Regions from separate parts of the Paenibacillus sp. p3-SID867 genome, predicted to be linked through region 1. Evidence: riboswitches for the same ligand, from Rfam matches in the RefSeq annotation. Region 1 holds a riboswitch; each other region holds the start of a gene.
What was found. Region 1 has a riboswitch for cyclic di-AMP ahead of M4D81_RS12765 (hypothetical protein). Riboswitches for the same ligand answer to the same signal wherever they lie in the genome.

Region 1 (10,476 bases):
GGGCATCCAGGGGATTCCGGATGAATTGATGGAGGCAGCCAAGGTCGACGGCGCCAACCTGTGGCAGCGACTCAAGAGCATCGTGTTCCCGCTGTTAATGCCTTCGTTCACGATCTGTCTGTTCCTGACGCTGTCCGGGGCGTTCAAAATCTATGACGTGAACCTGTCGTTGACCAAGGGCGGACCGAGCAATGCGACGGAGATGTTTGCGATGAATATTTTCAACGAGATTTTTGCTTACGGTAATTATGGTTTAGGTCAGGCCAAAGCGATCATCTTCTTCCTGATTGTGGCCGGACTTACGCTGACGCAAGTTATCATCACGAAGAGAAGAGAGGTGCAGATGTAATGAAGAAATCAGGGAAATGGCTGCTCGACATTCTGCTGTTCCTCGCCTCGCTGGTCTTCTTGTCTCCGGTCTTCATCATGCTGATTAACTCTTTCAAGGATCGTGCGGAGCTGTATGAGAATGCACTCGCGTTGCCTTCCTCCTTCAGCTTTGAGTATTATAAATCCGCGATGGAGAAGATGAATTTCTTCACCGCTCTGGGCAACTCGCTGTATGTCACCGTCATCTCGGTGATTATCGTCATCGTGCTCGCCTCCATGACGGCATGGATGCTGGTGCGGACGGATAATAAGCTGAGCAAAGTTATTTTCTTCACCTTCGTGGCGACCATGCTGATTCCCTTCCAGACGCTGATGATGCCGCTGATGCAGGTGATGGACTGGATTCGCACCAATCTGCACATCCCGATGCTCAACACCCATGAGGGCTTGATTTATATGAACGTCGGCTTTACGTCCAGTATGGCGGTCTTCCTGTACCACGGGTTCATCAAATCCGTACCGGTTGCGCTGGAGGAGGCAGCTACGCTGGACGGCTGCTCCAAGCTGGGCGTGTTCTGGCGAATCGTGTTCCCGCTGCTGAAGAACATCAGCGTGACCATCGCGATCCTGAACGTCATTGCGCTGTGGAACGACTACCTGCTTCCATCGCTGACGCTGTCGGATAAAGGGCTGCGGACAATTCCGCTGTCGACCTTTTACTTCTTCGGGGAGTTCACGATTGTGTGGAACCAGGCGATGGCCGGTTTGACGCTGACGATCATCCCGGTTGTCATTTTCTATATTTTCGCCCAGAAATACATCATCAAAGGGATTGCGGCAGGTGCGGTAAAATGAGGCGGATCATTACGAGGGCCGACGATTATGCTTCCAGCCGTTCCGCTAATGCTGCGATTGCCAAGGCCGTTGAGGCCGGATTCATTAAAAACGTGTCCATCATGGCGCCCGGTCCTTATCTTGGTGAGGCCGCGCAGCTGTTGGCGCATCGCAAGGACATCTGCTTCGGTTTCCATATGACGCTGAACGCGGAGTGGGATAACGTACGCTGGGGACCTGTTGCCGCGAAGGAACAGGTTCCTTCGCTTGTCGATGAGGCCGGTTATTTCTATCAGGATCCGTTCCTGTTTCAGGATCATCCGCCTTTGCTGCAGGAGATCCTCCTGGAATGCGAAGCCCAGCTTGATAAACTGACCGCAGCAGGCTTCAGCATTTCTTATATTGATTCTCATATGCTGCCGGAGCGCTTCATACCCGGGCTGCAGGAAGAACTGGACCGCTGGATTGAAGCGAAGGGGCTAATCAACCATCGCCATTACTACAATTTTTTCCCGGGCGGCGTGCCGGACGGGGTTGAGTCGTTTGAAAGGGTCCTTGGCGGCTTAACGGATGACCAGTATTTCTTCCTGTCCCATCCGGCATTGTATTCGGAGGAAATGGTGCAGTGCGGCAATGCTCGAGTGGATGGGGAGGAGCTGGCGCGCGGACGCGATCAGGAGGCTTCTTTTCTTGCACGGGAGGACTTGAATGAGATTAGTGAGCGGCTTGGTTTTCGTGCCATACGTTATGATGAAGCGGTGCCATTACCTGGTGTATAATGGAAGGATCATAATGAAATTATCTTATTGATACAGGGAGAGGCGAAAGGAAGATGAACATGAAAACGGTTCAATTATTGCCAAGAAGCACCCCCGAAAATCAAGGAATCTCATCTCAGTCAATCGAACGCTTTATCCGATCGATTCAGTCAAAGGAGCTTGAACTCCACAGCTTCATGTTGGTACGGCATGGACATGTCGTGGCGGAAGGCTGGTGGAAGCCGTATCAGGCGGACAAACCGCATATGCTGTTCTCGTTAAGCAAGAGCTTTACCTCCACCGCGATTGGACTCTTGGTCCAGGAGGGCCAGATTACGCTGGAGGATCAGGTGATCGGCTTTTTCCCGGAAAATACGCCGGAGAATCCATCCCCGAATCTGTCCGCCATGACGATACGCGACTTGCTGATTATGGGAACGGGACATGCCCAGGAGCCTGCCAACCAGTCCGATATTTGGGTGGATGATTTTTTCAAGCAGGCAGTCGAGCATGAGCCCGGTACCCACTTTGTATACAACAGCGCAGCGACGTACATGCTTTCGGCCATTCTGCAGAAGGTTACCGGCATCACGCTGCTGGATTATTTGCAGCCTCGCCTGTTCGAACCGCTAGGCATTCATGGAGCCACATGGGAAAGCTGTCCGCAGGGAATCAACACCGGCGGATGGGGACTTAAGCTGAAGACCGAGGACATTGCCAAGTTCGGCCAGCTTTATCTTCAGAAGGGCGTATGGGAAGGCCAGCGGCTGATCCCGGAGGCGTGGATCGAGGAGGCGACCTCCAAGCAGATATCCAACGGACCTGCGGATTCCTCTTCGGATTGGACCGAGGGGTACGGGTATCAATTCTGGATGTGCCGACACGGGGCTTACCGCGGCGACGGCGCATTCGGACAATTCTGCGTCGTGCTGCCGGAGCAGGATGCGGTCATAGCGATTACCTCCGGCCTTGGGGACATGCAGGCTGTGCTAGATGAAGCATGGGAGCATCTGCAACCTTCGATGAGGCCTGATGCGCTGCCGATCGACACCGGAGCGGAGGCTTCTCTTACCGAAACGATGCAAGCGCTGAAGCTGGATCCGCCAAGCGATGAGTCGGCATCCCCGGTCGAGAAGGACGTCTCCGGGATCGTCTATGATCTCGAAGAGAATGAGGCGAAGCTGCGTTCGTTCTCCGTCCGGTTTGAAGAAAACGGCGCGGTAATGGAGCTTGAGGGGGAACACGGCGTCAATTCGGTTGTCTGTGGTCGCAACGCGTGGAAGACGGGAACCACGAAGCTGATCATGATGGCGGATAATGAATATGCTGCCTCCATGACCTGGAAGGATGAACGGACGTTGAAGCTGACCATCCGACTGACAGAGACGCCATTCTACTTAACCACGGAATGCACCTTTGGTGAGGAAGGCATTCGTCTTGCGCACTGGATGAATCAATCGTTCGAGGGCAAGGTGGTCCGGGAGATTAAGGGCAAGGTTAAGGCGTAAAGACGGTAAAAGAATCGCTGTACATAAAGAAACCTCTCCATTGTCATGGAGAGGTTTCTTTACATGGCGTAATCAGAATCGCTCCGATACCGCCTTCGCCTGTGTGAACAGGAGCAGGTAGTCGCGCCCGCCGGCTTTGGAATCGGTCCCGGACATATTGAAGCCGCCGAACGGGTGGATGCCTACCAAGGCGCCGGTGCATTTCCGGTTCAAATACAGGTTGCCGACATGGAAGTCGCGCCGGGCTTGCTCCAGGTGCGCGCGATTGTTCGAGATCACCGCGCCGGTCAGCCCGTAGTCGGTATTGTTGGCGAATTGGATCGCTTCATCGAAGGAGGCTGCCTTCGTGAAGGCCACGACCGGACCAAAGATTTCCTCCTGGGAAATACGAGCGGTGCTGGCGACGTCCGCGAAGATCGTCGGCTGTATGAAATACCCCTCCGGATCGCCGGGAAAACCGCCGAGGACCAGCCTGCCTTCGCTTTTCCCGATTTCGATATAGTCGAGAATTTTACGGTACGCCTTATCGTCGATGACGGGTCCTACCTGAGCCTCGGCATTGGAGGGGCTTCCGATCACCAGCTTCTTGGAGCGGTCAATCACCTTCTGCAGCACGATATCATAGACGTCCTCGTGCACGATGGCTCTGGAGCAGGCGGAGCATTTCTGCCCGGAGAAGCCGAATGCAGAAGCGGTAATCGCGTCCGCCGCGAGCTCCAAATCGGCTTCGTTGTCCACGATGATTGCATCTTTCCCGCCCATTTCGGCGATGACGCGCTTGATCCATCGTTGCCCCGGCTGCGTCTTGGCCGCGCGTTCCTGAATCCGCAGTCCGACGTCGCGTGACCCCGTAAAGCTGATGAACCTGGTCAATGGGTGATCCACCAAATAGTCGCCCACTTCCTGACCCGGGCCAGGCAGGAAATTAACGACTCCCGGAGGCAGGCTGACCTCTTCCAGTAGCTCCACGAATTTAGCGGCTATGACCGGGGTGGTGCTGGCCGGCTTCAGCACAACGGTGTTGCCGGAGACGATGGCAGCCGTTGTCATGCCGGCCATAATCGCTAGCGGGAAGTTCCACGGCGGAATGACGATGCCGACGCCAAGCGGGATGTAATAGAGATGATTCTCTTCCTCCTCGTGGACCGTCAGCGGCTGGGGCGCGCTCAGGCGCTGCATTTCGCGTGCATAGAATTCCATGAAATCGATCGCCTCGGCCGTATCGGCGTCGGCTTCGGCACGCGTCTTGCCGGCTTCGAGAGTCATGAGTGCGGAGAACTCGAGCTTGCGCCGCCGCATGATCGCCGCGGCCTTGAACAGATAGCGTGCCCGTTCGCTCGGCTCGGTGTGCTTCCACGTCTCAAAGGTATGCGCTGCCGTCTGAATGGCTTGTTCGGCAAGCTCGGTATCCGCCTGGGACACGACGCCGATGACTTGGCGTTTGCGCGCCGGATTGACCGAATTTGCGGTGCGCTCCGTATGGATTTTGGCACCGCCGATGACCAGCGGGTACGATTGGCCAAGCTCGGCTTCGACCCCGGATAACGCCGCGTCGTATAACTTGTTGTTCCATTCGTTGTTGAAGTCCATAAATGGTTCGTTCCGAAAAGATGCTCGCATGGGGAGGCCCCTCCTTAACATGATATGAATCGAAGCTTCTGGCCAATGGTCCAGCTGCGAATGCGTCATGGTGGCATGGTTAGGAACTCCTGGTGAAAACCTCTATGTAAGATATGTATGTCTTCCTGCATGCCGTCATGATTTTTGCATATGAGTTAGATAGAGTGCATTTTTGGTTTACCTTGCAGAGGGGGCGCGCGCATGGACGGAACCGAGCTTTACCGCAAAGTGATCCTGACGGTGTCCGGCAATAAACTCGTGAAATGGTTGTCGATCAAGTACGGCCGGAAATTGGCGGGCCGATTCATTGCCGGCGATACCTTGGATGAGGCGCTGGATGAAATCGAGAGGCTGAACGCGAAGGGCATTCTTGTCACGCTGGACCATCTGGGGGAGGGCATCCGGACGCTGGACGAAGCAGCCGGGTATCGGGAGGAATATTTGAAGCTGGTGGAAGGGATCGCGAGGCGTGGAGTGCAGTCGAACGTATCGCTGAAACCGACGCAGATGGGCATGGCGCTGGATCTGGAGAAGGCGTACGAGAACATCAAAATGGTGGCGAAAAAGGCGAAAGAGCACCGCAATTTCGTTCGCCTGGATATGGAGGATTCGCCATACACCCAGGCGACGATTGATATGACGCTGCGGCTCCATAAGGAGGGGCTGACCAACGTGGGGACCGTAATGCAAGCCTACTTGTTCCGTACGGAGGAGGACGTCAACAATTTGATGCATGCTGGCGTAAATCTGCGGTTGGTCAAGGGGGCGTACAAAGAGCCGGGAACCATCGCCTTTCAGCAGAAGCGGGAGGTCATTGACAACTATAAGAAGTTGATCAAAATGCATTTTGATCAGGGAGCCTACGTCGCGATTGCTTCGCACGACGACAACATCATCGACTGGGTGAAGGTGTTTGCCGAGCAGAGCCGCATAGGCAAACAGGAATTTGAGTTTCAGATGCTGTACGGGCTGCGGATGAACGATCAGGCTGCGCTTGCGCAGGACGGCTACCGTATCCGGTGTTATATGCCCTACGGAACGATGTGGTACCCGTATTTCACCCGGCGGCTGGCAGAGAAGCCGGCCAACCTGATGATGGTGCTCAAAAATATGTTCAAGTGAGCGGGGGAAAACAGCCAATTGCAATGGAAGCGAGAACGGTAGCTCTTTCTAGCAGCTGTCCTAGAAGGAATAATACGCCTCCGAGCAGTCCATCAGGAAGGAACGCTCCAGCGGCAGGCTGCCTAACCGCTTCCGGGTGATGTGCTGTTGCAGATTGGCCTCCAGATCGGCGAGGGCCGATACGGCGAGCTGCATTCGTACGGATCCCCACTGCTGCTGCTTCTGGGCATAGCGAACGGCCTCGGTCACGGGCATACCTCTCAGCCTCGTAAAGACGGATGCCCAGCGGACCAGATCCGCGAATTCTCTTGTGCTTGGAAGCGCATATTCGGCATACCCGGCCGCGTCTTTACAGCTGATTTTGAACAACCCGCAGTTCCAATCTCGGTCGCTCCAGGGGATAAAGCGTTCAGCCGAGCCCCGGTCGAAACGATATATCTCCATGCAGCGGATGAGCTCTGCATTTAATGCAGGCGATGTGGTTTCGATGACGGGGGCCAGTGCGGCCTCGATGAGTTTCGTCATGGTCTACGCTCCTTTATAGGAATGTTATATGCACGGCAAAAAGGCCCGGTGAGCAGAGTAACCCCGCTCTCCAGGCCTATTTATCGTTAGAGGCCCTGCTACAGTGGCCGCTTCGCTTAAGGCTCGGGTGGTGTTCTCTCTCAAATCGCGCCTACGAGGTTAGCTGACGGATTCGGGCTTGAGAGCACCCTACCGCGATGCCTGATCATCAGGCCTGCGGATTCACCCCATTCACCAACAGAAGCTCCGTTGGCGGTTTTGGTTCCCCCGTCTCCCGATCTGTCGAGAGCTCAGCGTAAACGAATGTTTCGAATGATGGATGAATCATACGCCGGAGGACTCTAAAAGTAAATGGCCATATTGAACGGATACATTCCGAAAATCGATGAAAACCGTAAAAGAAAACGCTTACATTCGGTCGTGACATCTATTATCATGGCAAAATCTCGGTATCTCGATAGATTGCGATAAATACAAGAAAACAAGAGAAATACATAGTATAGAGCAGAATTCAGGAGATAATGGAGCGAAATCGGTCAGATCCTGTTCGACATAAGGCTACATGTGTTTTTGCTCACATTTACTTCCTGCAAGGCCGGACGTATGATACGAACTATGAATTGACGGACATCGGCGGTTGGCATACAGGCAGCCGTTCCATGAAGACCTAAAGGCTGTGTGAGAGCTGCCGTGCTCTTTATGGATCGAATCTCGGGCGAGGGCAACATGGGCCTTCGCTGGAAATGCAGGATGATGCGACTCTCACCGCTCGAACCTGAAGCTGTGCTGTTTTGTCGGACCTGGATGTTAGTCAATGGCTAATAGAATAACATGCTACTCGTTTTTAATTTTCGCTGAGTCCTTGAATGGAAAAGGAACGGGGGAACCAGTCGGGAGATGCATTTGATCTCTCAGGGGTGAATCCCATGGACAAGATAACGGTCTATGGGTAGGGCGACTCTCACGCCCGAATCCGTCAGCTAACCTCGTAAGCGTATCGAGAGAGGCAACGATTGTCGTGGACTTGGGCCACGGTGTATTTCACCGTGTTCTGATGAAGAAGCCTGCGGGAAGAGTTCTTCTCTTTCCCCAGGCTTCTTTGTTGTTGTCTTCTCTTTCTGAACTTTTTAGGAGGAGAACAAAAGATGGAGAAACCGCAGGAGTTTATCCTGGTATCCGCGCCGAACAAGGCCGGGGAAGAATTTATCCGCCAGCTGATCTATATGCGCATTTCGTTTGCGGCCATAGCCAACAACCGGGTTGAGCAGGAGAGGCTGCGAGAACTAGGCTGCACCAACATGATTCTTATCGATACAAGGGATGAACAAACCTGGATCATTCCCGAGTTTCCCGTCAGCAAGGTGTATTTGTTCGAAAGCAGCTTGAACCTGTGCTGCCGCTATTTACGGATCTGCCGGACATGGACGACGGAGTCGATTTATGTGATTACCCATTCCAGCAATCCGCGATTGATATACAAGGGACTGGGTGCCGATGTGGTGCTTCATACGAACCATCATCAGGTATCCTTCCTGATTACATCCATTGTCAGCTAAGCTTCTTGGCTGATGTGACCATGAGGTTTTAGGAGGTTGTATTCATGCAGGATTTATATATGGTGCTTATCTTGGGAGGAACCTACGGACTGCTCATGCTGTTTATGTCCTGGTGCGGACGGGTCATTTCGGAACCGGAGGTGGATTAGTCGTGATGATCATTTTAATATGCACGCTCTTTATTTTTCTATATTTGATTTATGCGCTGATTCACCCTGAAAAATTCTAGGGGAACAGCTGAAGGAGGAAGGCATTCGTCATGGGCATTTTACAAATTGCCATCGTTATACTCGTTCTGGTGCTGCTGGTAAAGCCGCTCGGAACTTATCTATATCAGGTGTTTCGCAATGAGGGGAATGGAACGGATAAATGGTTCTCCTGGTTGGAGAAACCGATCTTCGCACTGATTGGCTTGAAAGAACGCAAGGGAATGACATGGAAAGGGTATGCCATCAGCTTTGTGATAACAAATATCGTGCTCGTCGCGGCGGGGTATTTGATTCTGCGGATGCAGAGAGTATTGCCCTTCAACCCGAACGGTATCGACAATATGGAATCGACCTTGTCATTTTCTACGATCATCAGCTTTATGACCAATACGAATCTTCAGCATTACAGCGGGGAGTCGGGATTATCCTATATGGCCCAGATGGCCGTCATTACGATGATGATGTTCACGTCCGCGGCGACCGGGCTGTGCGTGGCGATTGCGTTTATCCGGGCGGTGACCAGCAAAGGTACAACCGTTGGCAACTTTTTTGAGGATTTCGTCAAAGCCCACACCCGGGTGTTCATCCCGGCCGCATTTATCATTGCGATGGTACTGGTTGCGCTGCAGGTGCCGCAGACTTTGCAGCCTACGCTCAGCGTCACGACGCTTCAAGGAAGCGAGCAGCAAATAGCTGTAGGGCCGGTGGCTGCACTGGAATCGATCAAGCACCTGGGCACCAATGGCGGCGGGTTTATGGGGGTGAACTCGGCGCATCCGTTCGAGAACCCGTCCCCGCTGACCAATGTCATCGAAATCCTGTGCATGTGGAGTCTTGGGGCGGCGCTTCCGTATACATTTGGTTTGTTCGCGAAGAGCCGCAGACAAGGATGGATCATCTTCTCTGTGATGATGACCTTGTTCATCGGATTTCTGTCGCTGAACTATGCGGCTGAAACCAATGGCAATCCGGCGTTGAATCGGCTGGGCATCGACGCATCGCAAGGCAGCATGGAGGGCAAGGAAGTTCGGTTCGGGGTCGCCCAATCCTCCCTGTTCACCACGGTGACGACCGCGGCCACGACCGGGTCGGTCAACAACATGCATGATACGCTCACGCCGCTTGGAGGGATTACGCCGCTGTCCCTGATGATGCTGAACTCCGTTTTTGGCGGAAAAGGCGTCGGGCTGATGAACATGCTCATGTATGCAATATTGGCAGTGTTCCTGGCCGGTCTTATGGTTGGCCGAACACCCGAATTTCTAGGGAGGAAAATAGAGGCGCGGGAGATGAAGCTGATTGCGGTTGTTATCCTGGTGCATCCATTGATCATCCTGGCTCCGACCGCACTTGCGCTGATGACGGATGCAGGGCAGGCGGGCATTACCAATGCGGGCTTTCATGGCATCTCGCAGGTATTGTACGAATACACGTCTTCCGCGGCCAATAACGGTTCCGGATTTGAAGGTCTGTCGGATAACACGCCGTTCTGGAATATCACAACCGGACTGGTCATGCTATTCGGGCGTTACATTTCGATGATTGCCTTGCTGGCAGTGGGCGGCTCGTTGATGCGGAAGCAATGGGTTCCCGAGACGCTCGGGACGTTCCGGACAGATAATAAGCTGTTTGCCGGCATTCTGATCGCGGTGGTTCTGATTATCGGTGCATTGACCTTCCTGCCAGTACTTGTGCTCGGTCCGATTGCTGAGCATCTGACGATCCGTTAATAGAAAAGGTGGCCTATTTCCATGAATAATACGAGAAAAAAAGCGATGTCCAAAGAGATGGTCCGTCAGGCGCTGAGGGACAGCTTCACGAAGCTGAATCCCGTCCTGATGATGAGAAATCCGGTCATGTTTGTTGTGGAAGCCGGGACTCTGGTTGTTCTGTTGATGACGTTATTTCCATCCTATTTCGGGACAGAGGGCAATACCGGATTTAATGTGATTGTGTTTGTCATTCTGCTGTTGACGCTGCTGTTTGCAAACTTCGCAGAGGCGCTTGCCGAAGG
Region 2 (10,476 bases), on a different contig from region 1:
CATCCTTCAGGATGTAGTCGACTACCTTCTCGCGAATCTTCTCATTGTTATGTCCGTAATTCAAAGCCCCGGCTCCCGCAAAAAAATCAATGTATTCATTCCCCTGCGTATCCCACAGCTTCGCATTTCGGGCCTTGTCAAAAACCGTCTGAAAGCTCCGGCAATAACTTCTTACTTCCGATTCCAGCTTGTTAAACACAGTAAGCTTCGGTTTCTCCATGACTTGGTTGTCCATAGTTCCCTCCATTTGTTTAAATGTCATTGAAAAAGGGGCCAATCACGAATAACGGCTCATCTTCATGGGACGTTCCATCGGGGAACATCTCTGCTCCATAACCTACGGTTACGGTGCTGGGAATGGATTTCTCCTCGGCATAACCGAGAAACAAACGACGGGACGCCATGTTACTCGGCGATACCGTAGCTTCAATGTAACGGACGCCATGGCATGCCTTCTGATTCATCAGATTTGTCAGCATTGCCTTTGCAACGCCTTGCCTCCGATGCGAATTAGCAACGGCCACTTGCCATACGAACAGCGTCTCCGGATTGCGAGGAGAACGGAAGGCGGAAATAAAACCGATGATATCTCCTTCATGCTCGGCAATCATGCAGGTATCATGGAAGTAATCTCCAAGCAGCATGTAGCAATAGGGGGAGTTCAGATCAAGCGATCCGGTGTCGCGTATAAGCTCCCACACCCGGGTACCATCCCGGGCTTTCGGTCTTCGGTAAACAATTTCGGTATCGGTATCAACAGCCATTCTATACAATCACCTCTCTCCAGAACTAATTTCCGTTGGAACGGAATCGCTGCAGGAAGCTCTGCAGCCGCTCGCTCTGGGGATTATCGAATATCTCCTCCGGCGTGCCCTGCTCAACGATCCTTCCCTCGGCTCCGAAGATGACGCGGTCCGCGATTTCCTTCGCAAAATCCATCTCATGCGTAATCAGCATCATGGCCATTTCGCCTTCCTCCGCGATTTCCCGGATGACCTCCAGCACTTCGCCGACCAGCTCGGGATCCAGCGCCGAGGTCACCTCGTCAAACACCATAACCTTTGGCCGCATGACCAGCGCTCTGGCGATGGCAACCCGCTGCTTCTGGCCCCCGGACAGATTGGACGGGTACATCTTCAATTTGTCGGCCAAACCGACCTTACTGAGCATGGAGACGGCCCGCTCCTCCGCCTCCTCCTTGGATAAACCCAGCACTTTGCGTGGGGCCTCCGTCACATTGCGAAGCACGTTCATGTGCGGGAACAGATTGAAATGCTGGAAGACCATGCCGACATTGCAGCGCATCCGGTGCAAATGCTTTTCATTGGCCCGAACCAGCTTGCCCTTCTCTTCCATATGCCAGAGCAGCTCACCATCAACCTCGATGGTTCCCTCGGTCGGTTCTTCCAGCGTCATCAGCATCCGGCCCATCGTTGTTTTGCCTGATCCGCTCGGACCGATCACAGCCACCTTTTCTCCAGGCTGCATCTCCAGATCAATGCCTTTAAGCACCTGTAGATCACCAAACGACTTGGTCACGCCGGTATATTTCACAATCGGCTTTGTACCCGTAGCGATATCGGGATTTCCCTCCTGCTGCGGCACCTTCGACGCTTCCGCTTGCTCATCGATCACAACGGCATTCAATTGATTCCCTCCTTTTATTTTCCACGCTGCAGATTCATGCGTTTTTCCAGCCTTTGCACAAGCAATGAGGCGATATAACTGATGATCAGGAACAGAATCCCGACCATCGTATACGGTTCAAATGCACGAAACGACTGCGACACGATATTTTTGGCCGTCAGCATCATCTCCACAAGCGTTATGGCGCATAGAATCGGCGTCTCTTTAAACATAACAATCAAATAATTACCCAGTACCGGAATGATCGGCGGCACCGCTTGCGGCAGGATAATACTTCGCCAGGTTTGGGCTTTCGTGTAATTCAGTGCTGTGGCAGCCTCCCATTGTCCCTTCGGCACTCCCTCGATTCCGGATCGGTACACCTCGGACAGATATGTGCTGTAATGCAGCCCGAGACCGATCACCCCGGCATAGAAGGCCGGAATGGAAATTCCGGTAAGAAGCGGCAGACTGTAATACAGGAAGAAGACCTGCACCAGCAGCGGTGTATTGCGAATAAATTCGATCATTCCCTTGGTTATTAATGACAGCACCTTAAATCGGCTCCGCGCTGCAAAAGCAAGGAGCAAGCCGATGACCAATGCCACCGCGAAAGCGCAGATCGTCACCCATACTGTCATTTTTAATGCACTCAAGAGCTGGGGCAGGATATCCCATACATAGTTCCAATCCCACATGACTATAACCTCCCCGCTGTCCATTTACGCTCCAGCAGTCGAACTGCCAGCGAAACAAGCGTAGCAATGACAAAATACATGAGGAGCAGCAGCACCAGAATCTCGGTCGTCCAGGAGATGTAATTATTGCGGAGCACCATCGCCTGATACGTTAAATCCGCCATCGTGATGAAATAAACCAGTGAGGTGGATTTGATGAGCTCCACAAGCTGATTCCCGAAGGGGGGAAGCATTCGCAGGGACGCTTGAGGCAATATGACATTCCACAGTCTTTGCCAAGGCTTCAGATTAAGCGCTACAGCGGCTTCCCATTGTCCTTTCGGAACGGCCAACACGGCGCTGCGAACGATTTCCGAGCCGTATGCGCCGAAGTTCAGCCCGATCGCGAGGATCGCAGCCAGCATTTTCGGAAGCTCGACGCCGATGAACGGAAGGGCGAAATACAACCAGAACAGCTGCACCAGCAAGGAGGTCCCCCGAAAGACTTCCACGTACACGGCTGTCAACGTGCGAATGATCCACAGCTTCGACAGTCGGCATAACCCGGCTGCAAAGGACATCACGACCGCAAGAATGGCTGAAAAGAAAGCAACTACAATCGTGATCTCCGCCCCTTTCAGCAGCGTAGGGAGAAAATCAATCCACGAATTCGGCATGCTACTCCCCGCAAAGGGCAGCGGCCGTCATCTCGCCCGGGAGCTCTTCTTCTGTGAACCCGAACTTCTGCAAAATTTCCAGCAGCTCGCCCGACTCCTTCATTTTTTGAAGCTCCGCATTATAAGCCTCCTGGAACTCGGTATCCGCTTGGCGGAAAGCCGTAGCTCCATAACCGCGAACGCTTTCGCCGTCGATGACCGGCTGCTCGAAATCAGCCACGCGTTCGATGCTGTCGTCGCTGGCCGAATCCAGCATCGCCTGCAGGGACGGCCCCGTCATGGTAATTGCATGCACCCGGTCTGCCTGAAGAGCGCTAATGGCCGAGGCCTGATCGGGAACCTGCACAATCCGGTCCGCAGGAATGCCGGACTTTTCCATATAGCCGATTTCGACCGCACCGGTCATAACGGCGACCTTAGCTTGGTCATGATTGGCAATATCCTCATAACTTCCGAGTCCCAGCGGATTCCCTTGCTTCACCGCAATGGCTTCCCCGATGCTGTACTCCGGATTAGCAAATAATACGGCAGAACAGCGATCCGGATTAATGAACATGCCTGCGGTAATTAGATCAAACCGCTCGGCCTGCAGTCCGGCAACCAGCGATCCGAATTCCGTAAGCTCTCCCCTCATTTCCTTGATGCCAAGCCGCTCCAGAATAACCCTCGCAATTTCAACCGCTTCTCCTGTCAGCTCCCCGTTGGCCTCTTTATAGGCATAAGGCTTCTCATTCGCAAATCCCACGGTGATATACCCCTGCTCAATGGCTTGCTCCAATGTACTCCCTTTGTCACCGCAAGCCGCAAGCGACACCCCCATAATCAATGACAACATCAGTACAACCACTCTTTTCAAAACTTTCCACAACCTTTCATTATGACTTTGGTATGCTTAAAAATGGCATGTTGAAATTACCCATGTTAACACATATGTTAACTAGGATTTAACCTATTCAGATACCTTGCATGGGCCGGACCTTCAGGGAAGATGATTCATCCATCTCCTTCCACGCTTAAACCCAATGCCATCTGATCGATTTAATTGCTTTTGGTTAAACATTTGCAGGCCTTGCCCCTCCTCTTTAGCAGAATACAAAAAGACCACCAAACAGGGGATTTAGACATAGCTCCGCCAGCAGGGGGTCAAAAAATAGAGAAAAGGCCCCTAAAGAGAATTAAGGGCCTTTGTTATGAACATCCATTATGTATGCAAGACCCATCCACTGCTGACGAGGTTAGCTGACGGACTCGGGTAAGATGGTACCCTACACTCGTGATTCCAAGTGACTCGCCCCTGGTGAAACTGGTTCCCCCGCTTTCCGGAAAATGTATGCCGGAAACTAAGCGTGTGTCCATGATAAAGGGAACTTCAGGAAAAGTCAAACCCCTTTAACCGCTTTTTCTGGAAATTCAGAGGCGGAAATGCCGTTCTTCCAGGGCCTATGACAAGCATGAAAAATGCCTCATTCAAGCCTCTTCCCCAACGATACAGGAATTTTATCCCAGCCTCATTTTTCGCTATATAGCAGGCATTTGACATGCCTCCCTTACTCATTCATATGGTGGATCGTTTATGCCATGAATTACATTCGGATTGTGAAAGCTTTCCCCACACATTTACGGCGCAAATTTTTTTTTGAAACGCTGCGTTACAGAGCCTATGAATATCGTAGGGAGATCCGAAATTCATCCTATAGTTTTGCTATTCGTCAATAGATGAATGCCTCCGGGGCTAGCGTACATTCTGGAAATTATAGGTGTTTATCTATCATTTATGCGCTATTAACCCATGCCGTACCGAGAGTATTTGCGTAGTATAGAACAAATCTAAAGGAGGTGCTTCATTTGGAACGTTCTTCTAGAAAGAGAAAATTGTGTGCTCTTAAAAAAATAGAGAAAAAAGTCATTCATGCGAAGAAAAAGCATTGCCCGTCTCATGGTCATGGTGATCATAAAGGCCATGGCGGTGGCATGAAAAAGCGTCGATGCCCAAGAGCTATCCGTGGACCTGTAGGTCCTCAGGGTCCGATCGGACCGGTTGGACCGGTCGGACCTATCGGGCCTGTGGGACCTGCCGGACCGACAACCGGTATTGCAGGACCTGCTGGACCTGCTGGACCAGTCGGGCCTGTCGGACCTGTTGGACCTGTCGGACCTGCGGGACCTACTGGAGCTACTGGAGCTACTGGGGCAACAGGGGCTACAGGAGCAGCCGCAGGAGGAGCCATCATCCCATTCGCATCCGGCATACCGCTTGCTCTGACCACCGTTTTAGGCGGATTAGTTGGATCCGTTGGTCTCGTAGGATTTGGTAACTCGGCCAATACGTTTACGCTGGCTGGCGGTACGATTGACCTCACTGGAGCTGCTGGAACTCTGCTTAACATGGCGTTTAACACGCCACGAGCCGGTACCATCACTGGCATCTCCGCTACCTTTAGCACTACTGTGGCGCTTTCCCTGCTGGGAACTACGGTTACAATTACAGCACAACTGTACAGTGCGCCGGCTACAAGCAACATTTTCGCACCGATACCAGGCGCTCTTGTTACGCTGGCTCCGCCTCTTACGGGCGTTCTCGCTCTCGGTACGGTAAGCAATGGCTTCGTAGAAGGCCTGGCTATTCCGGTGCCGGCCAATACACGCCTGTTAATGGTATTCTCGGCAACCGCAGCTGGCGCAACACTTGTCACTGCAGTGGCAGGTTACGGCAGCGCTGGTGTCAGCATTATATAAGTTTCGTTTTCCACCTGCAAAAAAAGCCCCGATTTTCATATCGGGGCTTTGCTTCATTTACACGGCTGTATATCCGCCATCCACCAGCAAGCTCGTGCCTGTAATGAAGGACGCATCTTCACTGGCGAGGAACAACACGGCTTTAGCGACTTCTTCCGGCTGTCCCAAGCGGCCCATCGGATGAAGGCCAACCAGGTGCTGGGTGATCGCTTCCGTTCTTCCCTGAATAAGAGGAGTATCGATATATCCCGGACATACGGCATTAACCCGGATCCCTTTAGGAGCATAATCTGCGCTCATCGACTGGGTTAACAGCTTAACGCCTCCCTTAGCGGAAGCATAGGCGGTAACGCCCGCTTTTCCGACATGGCTATGGATTGAGCCGCAGTTTACGATCGCCCCTCCGGTTCCTTGGGATAACATTTGCTGGATTACATATTTATCGCACAGGAACACTCCTGTCAGATTAATATCAATCGTTCTTTGCCAGTTGTCCATCGACAACTGATCGGCAGGAGCATCATGAGCAATGCCTGCATTGGCGAACAATACATCGACACGGCCAAAATGCTCAACCGTCTGCTTCACCATATTTGCAACTTCCTGTTCTTGGGTTACATCCGTTTTAACGAACAGCGTTTCAAAGCCTGCCCCTCTTAATTCATCGGAAACTGCTTGTCCCCGGTCCGAATAATCCGCGATAACAACCTTGGCTCCCTCTTCCACAAAAAGCCTTACCGCTGCTTCGCCGATCCCGCTGGCGCCTCCCGTCACAATGACAACCTTGGATTCAAACTTCATTTCTCGACCACTCCTATTTTGTGAATTCATCATATCAGCTCCTCATTCATGTAGAGTTTGCATACTTCAGGCATGATATTCCACAAGCCCCTTTTCTTTCTTAAACCTACGTAGTATCGAATGACGGCATATGAATTCATAACTTGATATTCGCTGCGTCCTAACCTTTTTATCCGCCCGTCCGTTGTTATACCGGCCGCTCGATCGTAAACATCTCTCCCAGTGCAGAATAGATGTTTCCCGCCATACGGCTCACAGGCTTCAACTTGGCAGCGTCAATCCGGCCTTGCTCGTATAGCTCCTCCGAAACATGAAAGCGGACTACGCGGGCAATCAGCAGATCGGCAGCAGGCAGCTGATCCGCGCCATTCAACGTAACCACCTGCTCCAGTACGCATTCCATACGAATCTTGGATTCCAGAACGCCGGGAACCTTAACAACCTCGCTTACGACAGGGGTTAAGTTGGTTCGGTCAAGCTCACTCTCGTCCGGAGGCAGGTTCGCCGCCGTTTCATTCACGGCCTCAACGTTGTCTTCGTCCACGATGTGGATGACAAGCTCGCCGCTTTGCATGGCATTTCTCGCTGTATCCTTCGCCGTGCCGTTCTTCCGCTGAACGGAAACGGACAGCATGGGCGGATTGCTCGTCAGAATGGAGAAATAACTGAACGGCGCGGCATTCAGCACACCGTCCTCCGATAATGTCGTAACGAAAGCGATCGGCCGCGGAACAACGCTCCCGATCAGCAGCTTGTAGATGTCCCGTTCGCTTTGAGTATTCGGGTCTATGGATATCACTTGAGTTGCCCCTCTCCTGTATTTTTGACTTGTATAGGCTCCAGTCCTTCCTCAATACGGGCTCGCTCCGGTTCAAACCAGACAGGAAGTTTCAATTGCTCCCCCAGCGAGTCCAGATCTTCATCCACCGTAAACCCGGGCGGATCGGTTGCGATCTCAAACAAGATCCCCCCTCGTTCCCTGAAATATAACGATCTGAAATAGTTGCGGTTCTTAATCTCTGTTGGCAAAAAGCCATGTTGTTTCACCCACTCTTGCCATGTAACATGCTCACCATCATCTTGGGCCCGCCATGCGATATGATGGGTCGTTCCAGCGCCTCCGGTTCCCAAAGGGATATCCCGCATCGGCAAATCGATCACGTTGCCGAAAAGGCCCGCAGCTTGAAACCGGGCATAATTAACGTCCTCTCCGATGTAGGTCAGTCCCATGACCTGCTCCAGCGCCTTCTTCGTTTCCTCCCATTTGCTGCTGAACAGAACCGCACCGCCGAATCCCTTTATCGCTGTATCCGGAGTTATATCGTCCACGGACCAGCCGTTATTCGGTCCGCCCTCCCGCTCCACAAGCTCAAGAGAAAGTCCATCGCGATCAGAGAACTGAAGATAATGTTCGTTAAACCGAAATGCTTTCATGACAGGAACGCCGAATCTCCGTAAACGCCCTTCCCAATAAGGCAGGGCACCCGCAGGGACGACAAATGTTGTATACCCAACCTGCCCACCTCCACGTATCCCTCTTCGTGAAGCAGAAGACGGAAAGAAGGTGATAATGGTCCCCGGGTGTCCCGCCTCATCCCCGAAATACAAATGGTAAACCTCAGGCGCATCATAATTGACCGTCTTCTTCACCAGTCTTAGCCCCAGCACAGCTGTATAAAAATCAACATTTCTCTGCGGATCCTGCGCATAAGCGGTAATATGATGAATGCCTGCCGTTTGTAATGCCATCTCCATCGACTCCTCATCGTTTCGTGTCCATACCGATGTTTCCCTACATGATTTTCGGTTCGTATGATGAAATATAATCTTTAAATTTAATATCTTTAATTCAAGATTATATTTTTTTCATACCAATGTCAAGCGGCCCTTCATATCTCAGGCAGACAAAAAGCCGCCAAGAACGATTCCACGCTCTTAGGCGGCTCCAGCATGCAGCTGCGGCCACATGTCTATCCCGCGTCTATGCTTTTTGCCATTTTTCCTTAAAGAACAGCTGATACACTCTGGTTACGATAATCTTAATGATCATGTAAATCGGTACCACCAGCAGAATCCCTATAATTCCGCCAAGATCCTGTCCCACCAAAACCAGAATAATGATCGTAATGGGGTGGATTGCCAGCTGTTTGCCGAAGATATACGGACCAATCAGGTTATCCTGAATCTGCTGGGCGGCCAGAATGACAACAAGCGACCAGATCGCCGTCCCCGGGGACTGGATGAACCCGATGATCACGATCGGGATCGAGGAAAGAATAGCTCCGATAAACGGTATGAAATTCGCAATGACCGCGACAACCGTCAACAGCAGCGCATAAGGCAGGCCAATGATCAGGAAGCCGAGATACATCAAGACGCCCAGCGCCAGATTGATGAGGACCCGGCCCACGATAAACCCTTTGAGCGCGTTATTGATTTCATCCAGCACCGAGCCTCCTACTTCCTTGAATCGGTCAGGCAAAAAGCTGACAATCATCTCCCCGAACTTTCCGCCTTCCTTCAGCATGTAGTACAGCATGATCGGGAACGTAAATAAAACGATGGCAAAACTCGAAACAAACGAAAACAGGTTCATAATATAATTCGTGAGGAACGTGAAGCCTTGGTTCAAATAATCAGTTAGCTGTGTAAGCGGATTTGCGTTCTCCGGGAATATATCCTTGAAGAAGCCGTTATTCTCCCATTCCTGTAGCTGCTCGCCAAGCTTTGCAAACAAAGCGGGGGCATTCTGTACAAGGGCCACGATCTGATCCCGCAGGGATGGCCATACCCCAATAATAAAACCTGTAAGTATGCCTGCAAACACGACATATAGGAGCAGAATGGCCAGCGAGCGATTTAGCTTGCGCTTTTCGAGAAAATCAACCAGCGGCCTAAGCAGGTAATAGAAGAACCCGGACAGCATCAGCGGCACGAGGATGATCGAGAAGAACGAAAGTACCGGTCTGAATATAAAATCCACCAGCGACCCCAAATAAATAATAATGAGGACCAGGATCACGGCAAGACATAATTTGAAAAACTTGTTCATTTTTAGCAAAAAGCATGCCCCTTCTCCTATTTTTTTCACCATCGTATCATGACCATGTATCCATATACAAATCGCTCCCATCTGCACTTTTGAGAGGGTCGGATCTAAGGTGCTATCGCTTTTATAACCATTCCGTTCACTTCATCCTGGAGATATATACTTCTCCTAACGCCTCACGTATAATATGTAGGATTGCAAGGGTAAGGCTATAGTGTAGGAGGATAATATAAAACATGCATGTTACATCCATCATTCTTGGTCTGATCATCGTACTGAATATCGTGTTCTCCATGTTCGTCGTGTTCAGGGAACGGCGGGATGCCGGATCCACCTGGGCATGGCTGCTGGTGCTGTCCTTTATCCCGATTCTGGGCTTTGCGCTGTACCTGTTGTTCGCCCAAAATTTAAGAAGAATCCGTCTCTTTCATTGGGATGATCTGCAGAAAACCGGAATCGAGAAGGTATTGCTGTCTCAAATGGAAGGGATGAATAACGGAGAATACCCGTTCAGCAATCAAGCGGCTGCGGATAGCAGCGATTTGATCCATATGCATATCAACGAGAATCAAGCGATCCTTACGGACGACAACCACGTTGAAATTTTCACGGATGGACGCAAGAAATTTGAACGGTTGTTTCAGGATATTGAGGAAGCCAAAGTCTACATACATATTCAATATTACATCATCCGTCGCGACGAGCTGGGCAAGAAGCTGATATCCCTGTTGACCAAAAAAGCAAAAGAAGGCGTGAAGGTCCGGGTTCTCTACGACGAGCTGGGCTCGCGTCAGTTAACCAAGGGCTTCTTCAAAGCATTTCGCGAAGCCGGCGGAGAAGCCGAGGCCTTCTTCCCGTCCAAGCTGCGCTTCATCAATCTGCGTTTGAATTACCGGAATCACCGAAAGCT
Region 3 (10,476 bases), on a different contig from region 1:
TAGCAGCATAATAACAATAAGGGTTGCCAGTTCCCAAAAGAAATCTACATCCGTCAATCCTATGACAATTAATGAACTGTATACGTAAGCAACAACGATAGCAAGTGATATTAACGTCATCATGCCTGGACTCTTTTGTTTTAGTTCTCGATATGCACCAACTAGAAAAGGCTTACCTCCATAAATGAAGACAAAAGTGGAGAGTAGAAACAGTAAAACGGTGTCATATGGAAACCGCCAATGTACACCAATGAACATCTGAATCATTGGCGATAGAGCCATGATTGGAATCGTAATAATTAAACAAATATAAAAGCGTTTCTTAAAGTCATCTACATGATGACCAGCATGTTTATCCCCGCTATGTTGGGGGTGCCCTGTACTATGATGTGATCCGGAATGGTCATGGTCGTGTTTCATAGCTTGATGATGATTGTCAATTTCGTGGTTGTGCATATGATTATTCATTAGTTGATGTTTCACGCTCTTTTTGGAGTTTTTATACATTGAATTCACCTCTTCATAAGAATGTTTAGTTTAATGTCGTAATAAGAAAAGAATGTTAGGACTACATCACGTAGTATTGTTACCCATTAATACTAATTTAAACCTAAAGGAGTAAAGTAATCACGGATTCAAAACTCCGTCTTCATGAAGAATAATCATTTTCAAATTTGTTCAGTTTCCTCATAAAATCTACATAACTTCGGGTTATATAATATTCAACCTAACAATAGGTTACAAATCGTATGAAAAGCGAGGTGATTACATTATTTGATTTTTTGAATCAAATAAAAAGTGTTGTGCATCCTAAATTCTTGAATCGTAAATTCGAAAGGAGATATTGACTATGTCACATGAACAATACCAAAAGTGTATCGAGGAATGCATACGTTGTATGATGGCATGTAATCATTGTTACAACGCTTGTCTTGATGAAGAGAATGTAGCTATGATGACAAAATGTATTCGTTTGGATCGGCAATGCGCTGATATTTGTGCTTTTGCTGCGCATGCAATGTCAACGAACAGTGTTTATGCGCGTGAGATCTGTAGTATCTGTGCCGACGTTTGTGAAGAATGTGGCACAGAATGTAAAATGCATGATGTAAAACACTGTCAAGAATGTGCAGAAGCTTGTTTTAGATGTGCAGAGGCTTGTAGAGCAATGGCAGCGTAGAACAGACTCAATAATCAATAACCCTCCTTGTGAGAAAGGAGGGTTATTGATTATAAGTTATAACTAAAATTATATATAAATTGGAGATAGCTGTTAGAGCAGATCAACGTCTGCTTGAACAGTTTTTTCTGCTTATGCTGAAAAAGAAGTGGTTACAAAAATGTATTTAATAATTAACTTAGAAGAAGTCGGTGTTCATATAAGAATAATACAATAAGAGCGGAACTTCTCCTTATATTTGTACTTTATAGGGTGAATTTGAACGAAACTCGACTTTTTATAAAAAAATGATGGATTTAGAGGATGGGATTGACAACATATACGAAAATGTACTACATTATGTAGCGTTACAAAAAATTAATTTTTAATGCCGAGTTTCATTTTTGAAAACGGGGGAACCATTCCGGGTGAATTATTCTTGATTGAAAAGGAATAAAGGGCGCCTTCTACCGAACCCTTAGCTAACTCCGTAGGCATCCGAAGGGAGAGCATGTGTTTGAAGAAATTCATGATTTCATTAATAGGGTCTGCAGTTATTTTATCAGCTGGTGCGACTAATGCGTTTGCTGATGATCAATCCAAATTGCGTACAGAAGTAAGTCAAGTTGTTGGTACACCTTACAAGTGGGGGGGAACTTCTGTATCGAGTGGATTTGATTGTTCTGGTTTTATTTTGTATATCTTTGATAAGTTTAATTTGGAGCTGCCACGGACATCAAATGCTCAGGCAAAAACAGGTACCCCAGTTGCAAAGAAAAATCTCAAACCTGGAGATTTGGTCTTCTTTAATACAAGTGGTGCTGGTATATCTCATGCAGGGATTTATATCGGTAATGGGCAATTTGCTCATTCTTCCAGTAGTAAGGGAGTAAGGGTTAGTAATTTATCGGAATCATACTATAAGGATCGATACGTTACAGCAAGACGTACAATCTCTAAACAAAGTTATACAAAAATGGTTGGTGGATTGCACTAGTACTTATTTGTAATTAGACAAGCCCTGGTAAAAACCACGGGTTTGTTTTTTTGTATCGCAGGATGAATTAAATCTTGTTAAGAATTTAATCTAACATAATTCATTAATCTTCAATGGAAATACCATAAAATGAAAAATTGACTAGTTAAATTAAATAAACTACAATTCGTAGTATATAATATATTATTGATTTCTTGATGTTTTTAAACAAGGATCAATTTTTTTATTAAAAACACTACATTACGTAGTTAATAATCCGGAAGGGAAGACTTTTTCTATGTGTGGGATTACAGGGCTTTTGATGTTTGAAAACAATTCGCTGCCAACGACGGTAGCAATTAGAAAAATGACCGATGCAATCAAACATCGTGGTCCCGATCAAACGGGCATTAGGTTGGTAGATAGGATTGCTTTAGGATTTACCCGTTTGTCGATCCTTGATTTGGAACACGGCAGCCAGCCTATTTCCAACGAAGATCAGAGCCTTTGGCTAGTTTTTAACGGTGAGATTTATAACTATCAATCATTAAAAAGAGAACTTGAAGACCTTGGTCATATGTTTAAAACGAACACAGATTCTGAAGTCATCATACATTTATATGAGGAGTATCAGGACCATTGTTTAGAAAAACTGCGTGGAATGTTTGGATTTGCAATATGGGATCGGAGGAAAAAACAATTATTTGCTGCTCGTGATCATTTCGGAATAAAACCATTCTATTACTATACGGATAACACTCAATTTGCCTTTGGCTCCGAAATTAAAAGTATCCTTTCTTTAGATGGTCTGAAACCCGCCGTTAACTCAAAAAGTCTGTTCCATTATCTAACATTACAGTATGTGCCCCAACCAGATACAATGTTTGCTGGAATAAAAAAGCTTGAACCGGGTCACTATTTGATTGTCGATCAATGGGGAAATATAAAGAATCAAACATATTGGGAAACTAAGTTCGAACCGGAACATCGGCCAATTGAAACATTTATTGAAGAGATCCGGTATAAACTTAATGAATCTGTGAATCTTCATACCCAGAGTGATGTGCCGATTGGGAGTTTTTTATCTGGGGGAATAGACTCAACATCGATTGCCAGTTATCTTAGCAAGAGAGGGCCTGTAAAAACCTTCTCGGTAGGTTTTGAAGGCGAGCATAATGAAAATATATATGCTAAAAGGACGGCAACTGAACTGGGTATAGATCATTTTGATGAAGTGATATCGGTTGATCGTTTTTTTGAGGATACGATTAAGGCTGTGTGGCATATGGATGAGCCCATAGCAGATCCGTCTGCAATTGCGATCTATCGACTTTCCCAAGTGGCAAGAGAGCATATTACTGTCGCATTATCAGGTGAAGGTGCTGACGAGCTGTTTGGAGGATATCGTATTTATAGAGAGCCCTCCTCACTTAAACCATTATCGTGGATACCTACGAACCTAAAACGGAACATCAAGCAATTTATAGACGAAATTCCGTTCAATTTTTATGGCAAAAACTATATGAAAAGAGGCTTAACTCCTTTAGAAGAACGATTTTTGGGGAATGCTAAGATCTTTAACGAACAAGAAAAGAGACTTGTCTTGTCTTCAATGGTAAATTTGAAAGCGAATTGGGAACCTACAACTGCACTGACCAGTAAAATATATGAGACTTCGAAAGACCTTGATGATATTAGCAGAATGCAATTAATCGATCTTAACTTCTGGTTACCTGGCGATATTCTAATGAAGGCTGACAAAATGAGCATGGCACATTCCTTAGAGGTTCGTGTGCCATTTCTAGACAAAGAAGTGTTTGAAATAGCTCGTAAAATACCATCATCATACCGTGTAACAAATAAAACAACGAAATATGTACTTCGTAAAGCGATGGAGGACATTGTACCTAATCATGTACTGAATCGTCCCAAGCTAGGTTTTCCAGTACCTTTAAAGAAATGGCTTATGGGATCTATCGGAGATATCATGATCGAACAAATCATTATAAGTGGTATTGAAGAATGGATTCAAATAGATCATGTTGTTGGTCTATTAAAGGAACACCGTAATGGGAAAGTCGACAACTCAAGAAAAATATGGACCATTTATATTTTTGCCTTGTGGCACTCGGTTTTTATACATGAAAATTCAGTTAGACTCGTGATATAAATTAGTTGTTAAAATGAGGGGGTAGACCTCTCATTTTTTACTTTCTAAGTTGATGGGTTAAACCTTGGCTTAAATGGTCTAAGAGAATGAGGCTCACAAAATCTACACATTTACCAACTATAATAGGAGTTATTCTATACTCAAGTTAGGAGAATGATGATGACGGATAAGAAATCAAAGAAAAAAAGGAAGGGAATATCGTTAGGTATCGGATCATTATTTTCTGTGGTTATGATTGTCTTGATTGGTTTTGCTATTTGGGGAAGTGTGAAAAAATCGAATGATACCACGCTTGATACACTGAATGCTGACTCTAACACACATCCACATATATTTAGCTACTCGCCTAGTAATGAAACGGTCTGGGTAGGGACACATACAGGTGTTTACGAGCTGAAAAACGATGTATTTCAAAGAACACTACCAGAACTTCGAACGAATGATGTCATGGGGCTTGAAATTGATCCGCTTGAACCAACAAGGATCTTTGTATCAGGACATGGATTTGTCAAACGTTCCGTTGATGGTGGAGAAACTTGGCAGACAATTGAAAATGGACTCCCTAATGAAGCAAAACCCGATGATCCAGATGCCCATTATTTAACAATGGACCCAGATGATCCGAATCATTTATTTACATTGTTAGCCGGTGAGAGGGATAATCTGTATGAAACGAAGGATGGCGGGAATACGTGGACGAATATAACAAGTTTACCTGCCGGTGCATATTCTATTACAATGATGACCGGATCGTCATCATCCATTTTGGCTGCAACGGAAACGGGACTTGTGCGGTATGATATACAAAATGGAACAATTCAAGAAAACAAACTGACCAATGATCCGGTTTATCAAGTCATAACTTTACCTAATAAAGAAGTAGTTACTATGACGGAAAGCGGATTCCAAAAATCAATGGATTTGAAAACATGGACGGCGATGGACATAGAATTGAATGGGGAAATGCCACTTGGTATTAAAGCAGCTAAACAGGACAGCAACCGTCTCGTTATTATAACAGATCGTTATTCTGTTTATGAAAGTAGTAACGGCGGAGAGAATTGGACAAAAACGAAGTAATTAATTCGCCTTCTACAATTGACAGTGCTACTAATTGTTACTACAATTTGTAGTTACAGAGGTGAGGAAATTGAAAATTAAAAAGTTTAACATGCATGAACAAGGTCTAAATCAATTCTTTGGTCCGCTGGAAGCGAAAATTATGGAAATTCTATGGGCATCAAAAAAAACAACGATTCGTGATGTACAAACCATTGTAAGTGAAGAAGAACCACTCTCATTTAATACCGTAATGACTGTTATGAATCGATTGATTGAGAAAGGACTGCTGAAAAAAACCTCCAAGGGTAGCGGTAGAGCAAGATTAACGTTTTTTGAACCTATACAAACCAAAGAACAATTCTTATCAGAACAAACTAAAGAGGTTACACAAGGACTGATCCGCGAATTTGGAGAGTTAGTTGTTGGTCATATGATCGATGCATTAGATGATGCAGATCCTAAATTAATCTCTAAGCTTCAAGATAAACTGAACCAAATGAATCACGGGAGTTCATCATGAAATCGGCTGTAAAAACAAATCTGATTTTTTTAATCATGTTACTCACGGGCTCATTTGTGTTGATCCAAATGGGTTGGTATGTCGCGCATCAAGTACTAGGTGTGCCACTCAATTGGAATATAATACAATACTGCTTAACCGCTATACAGGAAGACACTTTGGGGCATGACATCATTAAAGTTTTATTTAATCTTGTCATTTTGTATACAGTAGTGCGATTAGTTGGCAGATCAGGTAGGCAATTATTCTTGACTTGGAAATGGATGCGGATGTTTAGAAATAATACGGATCATCAGCAAACGTTATACCTAAACAAGGTATACCAGGATTGGAATACAGAAATTATAGTTGTTAGAGATGACGCATTTATTGCTTTGGCAATGGGGATTTGGCATCCACGTATCGTTATCTCTACTGGAGTTATGAACCTGTTCAACGAAGAGGAAGTCAGGGCAATATTACTCCATGAATGGTATCACTGCAGGGGACGCGATCCGCTTCAAATGTTCCTGGTCGTTTTACTGACAGAGAGCATGGGGTATATTCCATTATTAAAAACATTGAGCAATCAGTTTGCAACTAGGAAGGAACTTCTTGCGGATCGTTTTGCTCTAAGACATATGAAATCGGAATATCACTTAGGTAATGTATTATTGAAGTTGTCCACTTTGGTAAATAATCGACATGTAACCGTAGCTGTGCCCTTTGCAAATACAGCAATAAATTACCGAATATTACAAGTGCTTCAGCCGGATCAACCGCTTCATATTCCCTTTTCCTACTGCAAGTCTCTTCTGTCAACCATTATTATTTTTGGCATCATGATTGGTTTGATATCGGGCGGATGTTCATGAGCCCTTTTTTTATTTTAAACACTACTACGTGTAGTTTTTACGGTAAGATTATTGCTGAGGTGATTTAAGGACGTGTATGAAATATTCAACTGGATAACCAACGTCGTTGCTAGTCCATTAACTGAGGTAGCGTACTCTTCGAATATAGCACTTCTTTCTGTTATGTTTTTGGGGTTTGTCGGTTCAGTGGCACCGTGTCAAATTTCAGCAAACATAGGTGCCATGATGTATTTTAGTAATCGCCAAGTTCAGCGAAGATTATCATGGATCGAAATCAGTATGTACTTGCTCGGGAAAATTTCGGTATTTAGTATATTGGGTGCTGTGTTTTGGCTATTTGGACAAAGTGTATCCCAAGATATGATTCCATTTTTCGTATTCGCACGTAAAATGTTAGGTCCACTGCTGATTATCATGGGGCTGTTCTTTTTAGGTTTGTTGAAATTACCGGGTAGTTTCTGCTTTCAATTATCTTCCTATTTAAAAGATCTATCTGGACGTATCGGTGGGAAATGGGGGGCGTTTGTACTAGGTGCTTCCTTTTCCTTCGGTTTTTGTCCAACGATGGTTTGGCTGTTTTTCGGCTTAGTTATGCCGTTGGTATTTCAATCTTCTTATGGATTCATTCTACCTCCAATATTTGCAATAGGAACAGCGATGCCGTTTCTATTGTTTGTGGGATTAAGTATCGTACTGGGGTTCGATACAGCTATGATAAAAAAGTCGCGGCAATGGGGGAAATGGATGCAGAGAGTAGTCGGTGTGTTATTTCTATTATTAGGGGTCGCCGATACGATAACTTATTGGTAATAAGGTGACTACATGCTGTTATATACTTGAGATGAGAGGGAAATGATGAGATGAAGGTTATACTCTTTTCCATTGGCGGTATTGATATTCGTTCTTATGGCGTAATTGTAGCTCTTGCAATTTTACTTGCCATAGGAGTTGCTTATTACCTTTCGAGAGGGAGCGAGTACCAAAAGCATATCCCGAACTTAATGACCTATGTGATTTTTGGCGCAATTATAATGGCCAGAGTTTGGCACGTTTTCTTTTTTCAGTGGAACTATTACTCATCAAATCCAAGTGAAATATTTGCCATTTGGAATGGGGGAATATCGATTCAAGGAGCATTAGTGGGTGGTTTTATAGTGGCAGCAATCTATACTAGGATACATCGCCTTTCATTTTGGGAATTGGCGGATGTCCTGGCACCTGCAATTATTTTAGGACAAGCTATTGGCAGAGTTGCTTGCTTTCTTAATGGTGATGCTTTTGGTTCTCCGACAGGTTCAAACTTTGGGATTGTATACCCTCCAGGAACAATGGCATTCGATGTTTATGGTTCGCAGCCGCTTTGGCCAGCCGAGGTATGGGAAGGGCAGTGGAATCTTATTGTATTTGCCATTTTACTCATATTAAGAACGAGAACTTTACCTAGAGGGGTATTGTTCCTTTCTTACAACATTCTTTATGCAGTTGGCAGATTTATGTTAGAATTTCTGCGTGGGGATTCCCCTCGCTACGTACTGGATTGGACGGCGGGTCAATGGACTAGCGTTATCGTTATATTCGTAAGTATTGGTTTGATTCTGTATTTCTCATTTCAGAATAAACAGAAACAGCAGGAGATATTATTGCAAGATAAATAGGCGTGCCTTACACCATTACTTTTGGTGTTATCTCGGAGAAGGCTCTTGGAATTGGTATAGCTAATGGACCCAGTTATTCACTGGGTCCATTTTTAATTTAACTACAATTTGTAGTGTTTATTTCAAAAAACTTCCACCAAAGAGAAATCTCTTTTCCCAATGTGTGTTATCAATTGAATCGATTCGGACACCGCCGGATGTTTTAGAATAAGTATGCAAAATCTTTCCATTCCCGAGATATATTCCATTATGCGTAATACGTGCCTTACTTTTGTCAATACCTCTATAGCTCGAGTCTTTATTCCCCTTATAAGACATGAAAAACATGATATCCCCAGGTTTTAATCCTCTCCAATCCTTTGTTACAGTTCCATTTTGTTTGATATAGGCCCCTTGCGTTCTTGAATTTGCTGGGATTAATACACCGGATCCCTCCCAATAAGCTTGCCGAACAAAATCAGAACAATCAAAGGTATTTGTATTCGAGCGGCTAGAACCAAATTCATAAGGGGTACCTAAATATTTCATACCACTATTTATGACGTTTTGTCTGATTGAAGAATAGTTATCCTGCTGATATAAGGTCTTTTGAGGAGCAGCCAATACTTGTCCTTGCTCTGGGACAACTGAAAATGATAGAGCAGTCAACAACCCCAATGCGATGAGTTTTTTCAAAATAATCCCTCCTGATCGTGATGATTAATGTCTTGCATCTCAAATCTATCACAACCCATGAAGGAGCATTGGATGGAATATTTACCATCCCTCTTGGGGTACATATTATTCAAATGAATTAGGCAAATACCTACTACACCGGACAAAAGTCATAGGCATAAGCTGTATGAACAAAATATTAGGAGGCTCTAATGTTGAATCAGACTATGAAGCATCACACTGCCATGATGTTTCCTCGTGTACTCAAAATCGTACAAGAATGTGGGGCAATGTGTGAACATATGGTTTCTCATTTTCTTTGTATGCCTGACGCACGCTCTAGAAGCCACCAAATCCAATTACTCCGTGATTGTGCCACTATTTGTGAAACGCTCTCTTGTTACATTGCTCGCCGTAGTGTTTTTGCGAAAGCAGCTGCTAATCTGTGTGCATATATTTGCGAGGCCTGCGGCAATGAGTGTGCGAAGTTTGCTGATCAGGAATCCCAAATGTGCAGTCGAATGTGCTTGAAATGCGCTCAAGAATGCCGTACCTTCGCTGCATAAAAAAGATCAATAGGAGCTAAGATGGACTTATTTAGCATTGGAAGATTACTGAAGTTCAGCAGGAAGTTGGCAAAGGCAGAGAGGCGACTGGCAAAGGCTCAGAGAAGGATAGCGAGAGTAGAGAGGCGGAGAGCAAAAGCAGAGCGACGGAAAGCAAGAACAGTAAGAAGAATTGCTAAACGAATACGGAAGGGGCTGCTTTAAGATCTAATATATATTTAAAAAACATATGTTACAAATTAAAAAAACCACAAAACTCCCAAACGATGTGTGATTGTTCTATCTTCTACTCAGCTTTATTATCTACATTCGGATCGAAGGTATAATTAGTTTGATAATCTGAATATTTATATTTCACCTCCGTTACCATGCCGGACGATGCGTGATGTTGGAATGGTTTGCATTTCGATAGAGGATACAGGGCCCAGGTATTCCTGAAGATGAACTTCCTTGTTGGTTTGAGCGATTCTATCGTGTTGAAAAGTCCAGATCAAGGGAACATGGCGGGTCTGGACTCGGGCTCGCAATTGCCAAAAAATTAGTGGAGCTCCATAACGGCAAAATTCAAGTATTCAGTGAATATGGACAGGGCACAACATTTGAAGTTTATTTACAAAAATTCGAATCTTAAAAATAAAAAATGTGATTATTCATTAAGTGCCTATCGCTGACTGCGACAATGGCACTTTTTATTTATAATATGTTAAATGATAAATGGACTAAGGCAGGTTTGAAATAAGAATGATGAGAGCAGACTGAATTACATATGAGAGATAAATTGGGAAGGAGATTTTCATGGTGATAAGGGATACTCAGAGGGATGCGATTCTAACATTCGCAGCTGCTTTCTCTTTCATCGT

Region 2: it holds a riboswitch for cyclic di-AMP, as region 1 does, so the genes downstream of both, ehuB (ectoine/hydroxyectoine ABC transporter substrate-binding protein EhuB) here and M4D81_RS12765 (hypothetical protein) in region 1, are expected to answer to the same signal.
Region 3: it holds a riboswitch for cyclic di-AMP, as region 1 does, so the genes downstream of both, M4D81_RS29285 (C40 family peptidase) here and M4D81_RS12765 (hypothetical protein) in region 1, are expected to answer to the same signal.

Annotation. Positions count from the first base shown of each region.
Region 1 is NZ_JAMBDM010000005.1:226,855-237,330, reverse strand. Features, by position in the region: gene M4D81_RS12795 (carbohydrate ABC transporter permease) at 1-349, shown strand, start outside; gene M4D81_RS12790 (carbohydrate ABC transporter permease) at 349-1,185, shown strand; gene M4D81_RS12785 (polysaccharide deacetylase family protein) at 1,182-1,943, shown strand; gene M4D81_RS12780 (serine hydrolase domain-containing protein) at 2,003-3,430, shown strand; gene pruA (L-glutamate gamma-semialdehyde dehydrogenase) at 3,503-5,050, opposite strand; gene M4D81_RS12770 (proline dehydrogenase family protein) at 5,252-6,172, shown strand; gene M4D81_RS12765 (hypothetical protein) at 6,233-6,697, opposite strand; cyclic di-AMP (ydaO/yuaA leader) riboswitch at 6,830-7,003, opposite strand; cyclic di-AMP (ydaO/yuaA leader) riboswitch at 7,540-7,708, shown strand; gene M4D81_RS12760 (hypothetical protein) at 7,843-8,253, shown strand; gene M4D81_RS34790 (potassium-transporting ATPase subunit F) at 8,408-8,482, shown strand; gene kdpA (potassium-transporting ATPase subunit KdpA) at 8,513-10,192, shown strand; gene kdpB (potassium-transporting ATPase subunit KdpB) at 10,214-10,476, shown strand, end outside.
Region 2 is NZ_JAMBDM010000012.1:45,492-55,967, reverse strand. Features, by position in the region: gene ectB (diaminobutyrate--2-oxoglutarate transaminase) at 1-235, opposite strand, end outside; gene ectA (diaminobutyrate acetyltransferase) at 252-764, opposite strand; gene ehuA (ectoine/hydroxyectoine ABC transporter ATP-binding protein EhuA) at 790-1,647, opposite strand; gene ehuD (ectoine/hydroxyectoine ABC transporter permease subunit EhuD) at 1,662-2,324, opposite strand; gene ehuC (ectoine/hydroxyectoine ABC transporter permease subunit EhuC) at 2,327-2,980, opposite strand; gene ehuB (ectoine/hydroxyectoine ABC transporter substrate-binding protein EhuB) at 2,982-3,815, opposite strand; cyclic di-AMP (ydaO/yuaA leader) riboswitch at 4,192-4,337, opposite strand; gene M4D81_RS34720 (exosporium glycoprotein BclB-related protein) at 4,826-5,716, shown strand; gene M4D81_RS23255 (SDR family NAD(P)-dependent oxidoreductase) at 5,774-6,517, opposite strand; gene M4D81_RS23250 (flavin reductase family protein) at 6,705-7,316, opposite strand; gene M4D81_RS23245 (ring-cleaving dioxygenase) at 7,313-8,266, opposite strand; gene M4D81_RS23240 (AI-2E family transporter) at 8,499-9,578, opposite strand; gene cls (cardiolipin synthase) at 9,803-10,476, shown strand, end outside.
Region 3 is NZ_JAMBDM010000021.1:44,728-55,203, reverse strand. Features, by position in the region: partial or broken gene M4D81_RS34990 (copper-translocating P-type ATPase) at 1-468, opposite strand, end outside; gene M4D81_RS29290 (four-helix bundle copper-binding protein) at 851-1,180, shown strand; cyclic di-AMP (ydaO/yuaA leader) riboswitch at 1,539-1,672, shown strand; gene M4D81_RS29285 (C40 family peptidase) at 1,677-2,156, shown strand; gene asnB (asparagine synthase (glutamine-hydrolyzing)) at 2,434-4,305, shown strand; gene M4D81_RS29275 (WD40/YVTN/BNR-like repeat-containing protein) at 4,459-5,385, shown strand; gene M4D81_RS29270 (BlaI/MecI/CopY family transcriptional regulator) at 5,456-5,887, shown strand; gene M4D81_RS29265 (M56 family metallopeptidase) at 5,884-6,741, shown strand; gene M4D81_RS29260 (sulfite exporter TauE/SafE family protein) at 6,814-7,551, shown strand; gene lgt (prolipoprotein diacylglyceryl transferase) at 7,602-8,396, shown strand; gene M4D81_RS29250 (C40 family peptidase) at 8,514-9,071, opposite strand; gene M4D81_RS34985 (four-helix bundle copper-binding protein) at 9,263-9,616, shown strand; partial or broken gene M4D81_RS29245 (sensor histidine kinase) at 10,038-10,247, shown strand; gene M4D81_RS29240 (spermidine synthase family protein) at 10,412-10,476, shown strand, end outside.